2 regions of the Pseudomonas sp. S04 genome follow, and region 1 is predicted to be linked to the other one. Evidence: predicted binding sites of a transcription regulator. Region 1 holds the regulator's gene; the other holds the start of a gene.

Region 1 (5,540 bases):
TTGACCAGCGGCGTGCTGTTCTCCACCAGGTCCATGGTGCGATTGGCCGCCGCCTCGGTCAGCTTGACCACATACCCCAGGCGCTCGGTGGCGTCGGTGATCTGCGAGACTTCCTCGGCTTGCGGCATGTTCGGGTCAATCTGGAAATTGACGATCGCGCTATGCAGCTCACGGGTGAGCTTGCCCACTTCCTGGTACAGGCCACGGTCACGGGTCTGGTTGAGCTCATGGATCAGTTGCACGGCCTCGCCGAACTTGCCCTTTTCCAGGCTGTCGACCAATTCGACCGCGTGTTTTTTCAGGGTCGATTCAAAATCGCCCTGTGAAATCTCTCGTTGTTCCATAGCTCCCCCGTGGCGCCAGACATCAACCGATGCGTTCGAAGATCTTCTCGATCTTTTCTTTCAACGCCTGGGCGGTGAACGGCTTGACCACATAGCCGTTGACGCCGGCCTGGGCCGCTTCGATGATCTGCTCGCGCTTGGCTTCAGCGGTCACCATCAACACTGGCAAGTGCTTGAGCTTTTCGTTGGCGCGCACGTGGCGCAGCAGATCGATACCGGTCATGCCCGGCATGTTCCAGTCCGTGACCAGAAAATCGATGCTGCCACTGTTGAGCATTGGGATGGCTGTAGTGCCGTCGTCTGCCTCGACCGTGTTGGTGAACCCGAGGTCACGCAACAGGTTTTTGATGATCCGCCTCATCGTTGAGAAGTCATCAACGATGAGGATTTTCATGTTCTTGTCCAATTCGACCTCCAAGCAGTCTTAAACGCGCCCAGCACCTGGGCACGCCATTCAATCAACAGGCAGAGCACTCAACGACGGTTTGGAGCACAACGGATGATGACCGCGCCAGCGCGAGGCTGTAGCGGTGTCGTTCGCAGTGTCCCCACACTGCTGTCAGCGCGCTCGCCACTCTCCCAAACGCCCCCGCAAACGGGCTGCGCACTGGCTGTGTAACTGGCTGACCCGCGATTCGCTGACCCCCAGGACCTCACCGATTTCCTTGAGGTTCAGCTCCTCGTCGTAGTACAGCGCCAAGACCAGTCGCTCACGCTCCGGCAAATTGGCAATCGCGTCCGCCAGCGCAGCCTGGAAGCGTTCATCCTCCAGGTCACGCGACGGCTCGAGATGAGCACTCGCGCCATCCTCATGCAGCCCTTCATGCTCGCCGTCCTGCAACAGATCGTCGAAACTGAACAGGCGACTGCCCAAGGTGTCATTCAAAATCCCGTAATAATCGTCGAGACTCAATTGGAGTTCGGCCGCAACCTCGTGATCTTTAGCGTCACGTCCGGTTTTAGCTTCAATTGAGCGAATCGCGTCGCTGACCATGCGGGTATTGCGGTGCACCGAGCGTGGCGCCCAGTCACCTTTACGGACCTCGTCGAGCATTGCCCCGCGGATGCGGATCCCGGCGTAGGTTTCGAAACTCGCGCCTTTGCTGGCGTCGTACTTGGTCGAGACTTCCAGCAGGCCGATCATCCCGGCCTGGATCAGGTCTTCGACCTGGACACTGGCCGGCAGACGCGCCAGCAAGTGATAGGCAATGCGTTTTACCAGTGGCGCGTAACGCTCGATCAGCTCGTACTGCGCGTCACGCGCCGATTGCTTGTACAGGTTGTAACCGCTGGCTGTCATAGCACCGGACCCGCAGTCTGTTGCACCAGGCGCTCCACAAAAAACTCCAGATGCCCACGCGGATTGGCGGGCAATGGCCAGGTATCGACTTTCTGCGCAATGGCGCGGAAGGCCAGGGCGCACTTGGAACGAGGAAAGGCTTCGTACACCGCGCGCTGCTTCTGCACTGCCTTACGCACGCTTTCGTCGTAGGGCACCGCGCCGACGTATTGTAGGGCGACATCCAGGAAGCGGTCCGTGACCTTGGTCAACTTGGCGAACAGGTTGCGCCCTTCCTGCGGGCTTTGCGCCATGTTGGCCAGCACGCGGAAGCGGTTCATGCCGTAGTCACGGTTGAGCAGCTTGATCAGGGCGTAGGCGTCGGTGATCGAAGTCGGCTCGTCGCAGACCACCAGCAGCACTTCCTGCGCGGCGCGGACAAAACTGACCACCGACTCGCCGATCCCGGCCGCGGTGTCGATCACCAGCACATCGAGGTTGTCGCCGATATCGCTGAACGCCTGGATCAGGCCCGCGTGCTGGGCCGGGCTCAGATGCACCATGCTCTGGGTACCGGAGGCGGCCGGCACGATACGAATCCCGCCGGGCCCCTGCAGCAGCACGTCGCGCAATTCGCAGCGACCCTCGATCACGTCGGCCAGCGTGCGCTTGGGCGTCAGCCCCAGCAACACATCGACGTTCGCCAGCCCCAGGTCGGCGTCCAGCAACATAACGCGCCGGCCGAGCTCTGCCAGAGCCAGGGACAAGTTCACTGAAACGTTAGTCTTACCGACGCCACCCTTGCCGCCGGTCACCGCGATCACCTGTACGGGATGCATGCTGCCCATGTGCTTTCTATACCTTGTCTTGCTTAGACGCGGGCTACATGACTGGCTGCGCGTTCCCTGGGGAACAATGCACGGCAGGCCATCGATGTAGATACAAATCTAGTCATTAATACCTCAGCCGACCCGTTTGGTCGGGCTGTGGTAGAGATCAGCGAACATATCAGCCATGGCTTCTTCGCTGGGTTCTTCCTGCATTTGTACACTCACGGCGCGACTGACCAACTGATGGCGGCGCGGCAGATGCAGGTCATCCGGGATACGCGGCCCATCGGTCAGATAGGCCACCGGTAATTCGTGACTGATCGCCAGGCTCAAGACCTCGCCCAGACTTGCCGTTTCGTCCAGTTTAGTCAGGATGCAGCCGGCCAGCCCGCAACGTTTATAACTGTGATAGGCGGCCGTCAGCACCTGCTTCTGGCTGGTGGTGGCCAGGACCAGATAATTCTTCGACTTGATCCCGCGTCCCGCCAGGCTTTCCAGCTGCATGCGCAAGGCCGGGTCGCTGGCCTGCAGACCCGCGGTGTCGATCAACACCACGCGCTTGCGCAGCAGTGGGTCCAGGGCCTGGGCCAGGGACTGACCCGGATCCAGGTGTGTCACCGACACGTTGAGGATCCGCCCCAGGGTCTTGAGTTGCTCCTGGGCGCCGATGCGGTAGCTGTCCATGCTCACCAGGGCGATGTTCTGCGCGCCGTACTTGAGCACATAACGTGCTGCCAGCTTGGCCAGGGTGGTGGTCTTGCCCATGCCGGCCGGGCCGACCATGGCAATCACTCCGCCCTCTTCCAGGGGTTCGATCTCGGGGGTGACGATCATCCGCGCCAGGTGGGCCAACAGCATGCGCCAGGCCTGGCGGGGTTCTTCAATACTGGTGGTCAGCTCCAGCAGGTCACGGGACAACGGACCGGACAAGCCGATGCGTTGCAGCCGGCGCCAGAGGTTGGCCTGCTGCGGATGGCGGCCCTGCAGCTGGTTCCAGGCCAGGGAGCCGAGTTGCACTTCGAGCAACTCGCGCAAGCCATTGAGCTCCGAGCGCATCGAATCGTAGGCACGCGGGTCGATGGCGGCCGCCGGTGCTGGTGCCGGGGCAGGACGCGGCGGCTCGGACAGGGTCGGTTCGATCAAGGGTTCGGCGGCGGTCAGCGGCAGCCCGGCAAACAGCTGGCGACTGGCGTGTTCGCCCGCCTCGCCTTCGCCACGCAAGCTCAGTTCGGCCTGGGCGGTGACAATGCGCGACTGGGTCTTGCGCAGCTCGTCCTCGAGCTCAATGTTCGGCACCCGCGGCGCCAGGGCCGACAGCTTGTAATCCAGGGCCGCCATCAGCTCGACACCGCCGGCGATGCGGCGGTTGCCGATGATCGCGGCATCGGCGCCCAGCTCATCACGAACCAGCTTCATGGCCTGACGCATATCGGCGGCGAAAAAACGCTTAACTTGCATAAACCACTACCTCAGCCGTTGGGCCCTACTGTCGCAACGATGGTCACTTGCTTGTTGTCAGGAATTTCCTGATAGGCCAACACATGCAACCCCGGGACTGCCAGGCGGCCGAACCGCGAGAGCATCGCGCGGACCGGACTTGCGACCAGCAGAATCACCGGGTGACCTTGCATTTCCTGACGCTGGGCCGCGTCGATCAACGAACGCTGCAGCTTCTCGGCCATGCTTGGCTCAAGCAAGACACCCTCATCGGCGCCCTGCCCGGCCTTTTGAATACTATTGAGCAATATTTGTTCCAACCTTGGTTCCAAGGTGATCACAGGCAGCTCGGACTCAGTGCCTACAATGCTTTGCACGATAGCTCGGGACAAGCCGACGCGCACGGCCGCGACCAAAGCGGCAGTATCTTGACTCTTGGCGGCATTGTTGGCGATCGCCTCGGCGATGCTGCGGATGTCGCGTACCGGCACCTGTTCGGCCAACAGTGCCTGCAGCACCTTGAGCAGTTGCGACAGCGACAGCACGCCTGGCACCAGCTCCTCAGCCAGTTTTGGCGAGCTTTTGGCCAGCAATTGCATGAGTTGCTGGACTTCCTCGTGACCGATCAGCTCACTGGAGTGCTTGTACAGAATCTGGTTCAGGTGCGTTGCCACCACCGTACTGGCATCGACCACGGTGTAACCCAGCGATTGCGCCTGGGAACGCTGGCTGACTTCGATCCATACCGCCTCCAGGCCAAAGGCCGGATCTTTGGCGGTAATCCCGTTGAGGGTACCGAACACCTGCCCCGGGTTGATCGCCAACTCGCGGTCCGGATAAATCTCCGCCTCGGCCAGGATCACCCCCATCAGGGTCAAGCGATAGGCGCTGGGCGCCAGGTCGAGGTTGTCGCGGATGTGCACGGTGGGCATCAGGAAGCCCAGGTCCTGGGACAACTTCTTGCGCACGCCCTTGATCCGCGCCAGCAACTGCCCACCCTGGTTGCGATCCACCAGGGGAATCAGGCGGTAGCCGACTTCCAGGCCAATCATGTCGATCGGCGTCACGTCGTCCCAGCCCAGCTCCTTGGTTTCCATGGCCCGCGCCGGCGAAGGCAGCAGCTCCTGCTGGCGCTGGACCTCTTCCAGGGCCTTGACCTTGAGGGTGTTCTGCTTCTTCCAGAACAGGTAGGCGCCGCCCGCGGCGAGGGCCGCCATGCTGAGGAAGGCGAAGTGTGGCATGCCCGGGACAATACCCATCACCGCCATCAGGCCGGCCGAAACGGCCAGGGCCTTGGGCGAGGCGAACATCTGCCGATTGATCTGCTTGCCCATGTCTTCGGAGCCCGAGGCACGGGTCACCATGATCGCCGCAGCGGTGGACAGCAGCAGTGATGGCAATTGCGCCACCAAACCGTCACCGATGGTCAACAAGGCGTATACCCGGCCGGCATCGCCGAAGGTCATGCCGTGCTGGAAAATCCCCACCGCCATGCCGCCGATCAGGTTGATAAACAAGATCAACAGGCCAGCGATGGCGTCGCCGCGCACAAACTTGCTGGCACCGTCCATCGAGCCGTAGAACTCGGCTTCCTGGGCGACTTCGGTACGACGGGTCTTGGCCTGGCCCTGGTCGATCAGGCCGGCGTTA
Region 2 (5,540 bases), 1.6 Mb from region 1:
GACCAGCGAACCGCGGGGACGCTTGCGGGTGTCATGCCCGGTGGGCCTGGCCCATGAGTTCCTGCCGAGCGTGATCAGCACGTTTCTCGAACGCTTCCCCTTGGTACAACTGGAGATGCAACTGCTCAACCGCCGGGTCGACCTGGTCACCGAAGGCATCGACGTGGCCTTGCGGGTCCGCGATTTGGGCGACGAGGACCCCTTCCTGGTGACCCGCCGCCTGCGCCAGGCGCAAACAGTGCTCGTCGCGACCCCGGCGTTCCTGCGCGAGCGCCAGATCGACCACCCCGACGACCTGAAAAATGTGCCGGTACTCGCGGCCCTGGAAGCCGATCGCCTGGTGCATTTGCGCATGCTCGACGCGCAGGGGCACAGTTGCGACTTGAGCCTGGAGGCGCGCCTGGGCATCGATGACTTTGTCGTGCGCAAGGCCTGCACCCTGGCCGGGCTGGGTTTCACCATTTTGCCGATGCTGTATTGCGAACAGGAACTGGCCGACGGCACGCTGGTGCAACTGCTGCCCCAGTGGTCGCTGCCCGGTGGCTGGTTGCAGGCCGTCTATCCCCATCGACGCGGCGTGTTGCCGGCGGTGCGGGCGTGGATAGACCATCTGACTGAATCGTTCAAAGGCTGTGGAGATCGACTGCTATGAAAGCCAAGGTGATGAGCGAACAACAGGTCGCCGACTTCTGCCTGGCCCTGCCCGGGGCCCGGGAAGATTACAAATGGGGGGGCGTGCGGGTGTTTTCGGTGGCGGGAAACAAGATGTTCGCCCTGCAGAATCTGCGGGGCGACTCATTGGCGTTCAAGGTGGACAAGGAGTTGTTCCTCGGCCACGTCGACCGCCCGGGGATAGGGCCGGCGCCTTATCTGGCGCGCGCCCAGTGGATCATCATGCAGCCCCCCTACCCGCTGGGGGCCGCTGAGCTGCAGGGCTTATTGCAACGTTCCCACCAACTGGTGGTGAGCAAGTTGCCCAAGCGGGTGCAGGTCGGCTTGCTCCTTTAAAACAGGCTGAACAAGCCGGCACCGAGGAATAACTGGTCGATCCAGAACACCTGATGCAGCAGCACGATGATCCAGAACACGACCTGGAACGACACCTTGCGGGTCTTGTGGCGGAACACTTGCTGGGCCAGCAACGCGCCCGGCCAACCGCCGGCCAGCTCCACTGCGTGCAGGACGTTTTCCGGGGTGCGCCAGCGCTCGGTACGGGCCTTGCGCTTGTCACTCCAGTACAGCAGGAATGCCAGGACGCTGACCACGCCGTAGGCCGCCAGCGCCAGCGGCGAGCCCCCGCGCAGCCACAACAGGCTGGAACCGATCAGCGGCAAGGCACACAGGCCCAGGAAGATCAGGCCCTTGAGACGCGGATGCTGGATGGCAACACCGTTGCGAGGGGCGTTCACGCCTTGGCCGCCGTCCAGTCGATCCAGCCGAACTGCCAGGTCGCCAGGATCAACAGGCCGAAAGCTATCCGGTACCAGGCAAACGCCGCGTAGCTGTGGCTGGCGATGAACTTGAGCAGGCCTTTGACCGCGATCATCGCAAAAATGAACGCGGTGACAAAACCCACGGCAAATACCGGCAGGTCCGAGGCCTGGAACAGGTCACGGTACTTGTAGCCCGAGTACACCGCGGCACCGACCATGGTCGGCATTGCCAGGAAGAACGAGAACTCGGTGGCCGCCTTGCGCGACAGGCCGAACAGCAGGCCGCCGATAATCGTCGAGCCGGAGCGCGAGGTTCCCGGGATCATCGCCAGGCACTGGGTGAAGCCGATTTTCAGTGCATCTTTCCAGGTAATGTCATCGACCGTCTCGGCGCGCACGCTGTGCTGGCGACGCTCAGCCCACAGCATGACGACCCCGCCCACCACCAGGGCCGTGGCCACGGTGATCGGGTTGAACAGGTAATGGTGGATCAGGTCGGCGAAAATCACCCCCAGTACCACCGCTGGCAGGAAGGCAATCAGCAGGTTAGCGGTAAAGCGTTGCGCATTGCGCTGGGTCGGCAAGCCGATGACCACGTCGAGGATCTTGCGGCGAAACTCCCAGACCACCGCGAGAATCGCCCCGAGCTGGATGATGATGTTGAATGCCATCGCCCGCTCGCCACCAAAATCGAGCAAGTCCGCCACGATAATCTGGTGCCCGGTACTGGAAATCGGCAAGAACTCGGTCAGCCCTTCTACAACCCCAAGAATCAACGCCTGTATGGCCGTCCAAAGATCCATCAATCCCCCATGAAGCGATGCCCCTGGCATGCCACGTTATCTAGTTTTTTTGGTGTTCACTGCGCTCAGCGTAGCTGAATGGCAAGGCGTACAGGATCTACCGGAACCGGTAAAAATCCTGTGAAAAATCAGCACGGATTCAGGTTTTCCCGTGCGCGGCCGAAATCCTATCAGACATGCCCGGCCAGCGCTGCGCCGTCATGGGACTTCAGTCGTATTGGCGTAGTGGCAAAAGTCTGCCCTTATGCTGGCGCTGGTTGATGACAAGAATAAGAACCTGGAGTGACGCACTATGAACAGCTTGCGCAGTATGTCGATCAGCCGGCGGTTGTGGCTCATCCTGGTAGTGGCTGTGCTGATGCTCTTGACCCTGGGTTTGCTGATGCTCAAGCAGATTCATGACGACCTGTATCAAGCCAAGGCAGAAAAGACCCGCCATGTGGTTGAGGCGGCCAGCGGCGTGCTGGATTACTACCGGCAACTGGAAACCGCCGGCACCCTGACCCGCGAAGTCGCGCAACAGCAGGCCCTGAGCGTGGTCCGTGGATTGCGTTATGAGCAGAGCGACTACTTCTGGATCAACGACCTGACCCCGGTGATGGTCATGCACCCCACCAATCCCAAGCTGGATGGCCAGAACCTGTCGGCGATCAAGGACCCGGACGGCTTTGCCCTGTTCAACGAGATGGTTGCCATCGCCAAGGCCAAGGGTGCCGGCATGGTCGACTATCGCTGGCCCAAGCCGGGCGCCAGTACACCGGTGCAGAAAACCTCCTACGTCAAATTGTTCGAACCCTGGGGCTGGGTGATTGGCTCGGGGGTCTATATCGACGACATGCAACTCGAGTTCCGGAGCCAGGTGCGGGAAGCCTCGCTAGTGGGCCTGGGCATTGCGCTACTGATGGCCCTGCTGGTGATGCTGATCGCGCGCAGCATTGTGCGGCCCCTGCAGGAAACCGTGGACGCCATGGCCAACATCGCCAGCGGCGAAAGCGACCTGACCCGCAGCCTCGACACCCACGGCCAGGACGAAGTGACCGAACTGGCCAGGCATTTCAATGCCTTCACCGCCAAATTGCGCGGAGTGATCAGCCAACTGCAGGTATCGGCCAGTGCCTTGGGACAATCCTCCACGGACTTGGGCGATAACGCCGCGCAAGCCCAGTCCCGCAGCCAGCAGCAGTCGCAACAGATGGAGCTGGTGGCAACCGCCATCAATGAAGTGACCTACGGCGTACAGGATGTCGCCAAGAATGCCGAGCACGCCGCCAGCGAAATGCGCGATGCCCAGGCGCAGGCGCACCAGGGCCAGGTCAACATTGACGGCAGCCTGCAGCAGATCGATCAGTTGTCCGCCACCATTGAACAGGCGGTGCAAGTGATTCGCACCCTGGCCAGCGAAAGCACCCAGATCGGTAGCGTACTGGAGGTGATTCGCTCCATCGCCGAACAGACCAACCTGTTGGCCCTCAACGCTGCTATCGAAGCGGCCCGGGCCGGCGAACAGGGCCGCGGTTTTGCCGTGGTGGCCGACGAGGTGCGCCTGCTCGCGCAACGCACGCAGAAATCCACCGCGCAGATCCAGACGATGATCGAACGCCTGCAAAACCATTCGGAGGCTGCCGTGCAGGTGATCGGCGACAGCAGCCGCGCCTCCCAGTTGACCATCGAGCAAGCCGGACTGGCCGGTGCCAGCCTGCATGCCATCGGCCAGGCGCTGCACAACCTCAACGGCCTCAATGCGTCCATCGCCAGCGCCACCCTGCAGCAGGCCCACGTGGTCGAAGACATCAACCAGAACGTGACCCAGGCGGCCGGCCTGTCACACAGCACCGCCCTGGCAGCGCAGCAATCGAGTGCGGCGAGCGTGCACTTGAAGGAACTCAGCGAACAGCTCAATGGACTGCTGAGGCAGTTCCGGGTTTAGTGCGAGCTTCTAGCGATGTTCGTCAACGATGACGCGTATTGACTGAATGCACGCGGGCGCCCGCTCCTACAGGACCGCGCGTAACCCTTGTGGGAGCTGGCTTGCCAGCGATGGTCGTTAACGATTGCGCGCCAAGCCTGGCTCAACGCAACGTACTCGAGGTCTTCGCAAGCAGACGGAGCGCCGCCCGGCTCGCATACAAGGCCCGCTGGCGTTCACGCATGTGTTGGCATGCCCTCGATTTGCGGCGCTGCTGTACAATCGGCGCCCTCTTCGACTTCCCCAAGGAACCGCCATGTCCGGGCTTGAACTGTTTGCCGCCACGCTCGGCGTGATCGCCGTCTGGCTGACGGTCAAACAGAATCCCTGGTGCTGGCCGATCGGCCTGGTCATGGTGCTGCTCTACAGCTGGATTTTTTTCGAGGTCAAACTCTACTCGGACATGTTGCTGCAGGTGGTCTACGCCGGCTTGCAGCTGTATGGCTGGAGGCAGTGGACGCGCGGTGGCGAAACCCGCCACGGCCGGCAAGTGACGCGCCTGGGCAACGCAAGCATGCTGCGCGACCTGTCCTTGGGCGCAGTCGGAAGTCTGTTGCTGGGCGCCGCCATGGCCCATTGGACCGATGCCGCGCAGCCCTGGCTGGATGCCGCATTGACCGGCTTTAGCCTGGTTGCCCAGTGGTGGATGGCACAAAAGCGGGTGCAATGCTGGCCGTTGTGGATCGCCGTGGATGTGATCTTCGTCGGGCTGTTCCTCTATAAGGGCCTGTACCTGACGGCATCGCTCTATGCGGTGTTTACCCTGCTGGCGGTCCAGGGCCTGCGCGAATGGCGGGCCGACCCGGCGCTGCGCACATGAAGGTGGTAGTCCTCACCGGCCCGGAATCCAGTGGTAAGAGCTGGCTGTCGGCCGAACTGCACCAGCATTTCGGCGGGCTGCTGGTGGGTGAATACGTGCGCTACTTCATCGAGCAGAACCCGCGCGATACCTGCCTGGCCGATATCCCGCAGATTGCCCGGGGCCAACTGGCCTGGGAGGACAGCGCCCGGGTGCAACAGCCGGCGTTGTTGATTCTCGATACCCACTTGCTGAGCAACATACTCTGGAGCCAGACCCTGTTTGGCGACTGCCCGCCCTGGATCGAAGAACAACTGCTCGCCCGCCACTACGACCTGCACCTGCTGCTGTCCCCGGAAGCGGTGGAATGGACCGACGACGGCCAACGTTGCCAACCACAATTGGAGCAACGCCTGGCGTTCTTCGATGCCACCCGTGGCTGGTTGCAGCAGCACGGGCGGCAACTGCAGATTATCGAGGGTGACTGGGCCCAGCGGCGGTGTCTGGCGTTCACTGCGGTAGAGCAATTGCTCCAGGTT

Evidence for each region. The regulator FliA, encoded in region 1, starts transcription of late flagellar genes. The targets are predictions, from matches to a motif close to CTAAAGTTTNNNNNNNNNNNGCCGNTAA.
Region 2: the regulator FliA is predicted to act here: its motif matches at 2,375-2,402, upstream of PspS04_RS14745 (methyl-accepting chemotaxis protein).

What each region holds. Positions count from the first base shown of each region.
Region 1 is NZ_CP019427.1:1,699,268-1,704,807, reverse strand. It holds gene PspS04_RS07475 (protein phosphatase CheZ) at 1-344, opposite strand, end outside; gene PspS04_RS07470 (chemotaxis response regulator CheY) at 367-738, opposite strand; gene fliA (RNA polymerase sigma factor FliA) at 904-1,644, opposite strand; gene fleN (flagellar synthesis regulator FleN) at 1,641-2,471, opposite strand; gene flhF (flagellar biosynthesis protein FlhF) at 2,586-3,911, opposite strand; gene flhA (flagellar biosynthesis protein FlhA) at 3,923-5,540, opposite strand, start outside.
Region 2 is NZ_CP019427.1:3,334,771-3,340,310, forward strand. It holds gene PspS04_RS14725 (LysR substrate-binding domain-containing protein) at 1-652, shown strand, start outside; gene PspS04_RS14730 (MmcQ/YjbR family DNA-binding protein) at 664-1,008, shown strand; gene PspS04_RS14735 (DUF1294 domain-containing protein) at 1,005-1,409, opposite strand; gene PspS04_RS14740 (undecaprenyl-diphosphate phosphatase) at 1,406-2,236, opposite strand; gene PspS04_RS14745 (methyl-accepting chemotaxis protein) at 2,529-4,163, shown strand; gene pnuC (nicotinamide riboside transporter PnuC) at 4,459-5,022, shown strand; gene PspS04_RS14755 (AAA family ATPase) at 5,019-5,540, shown strand, end outside.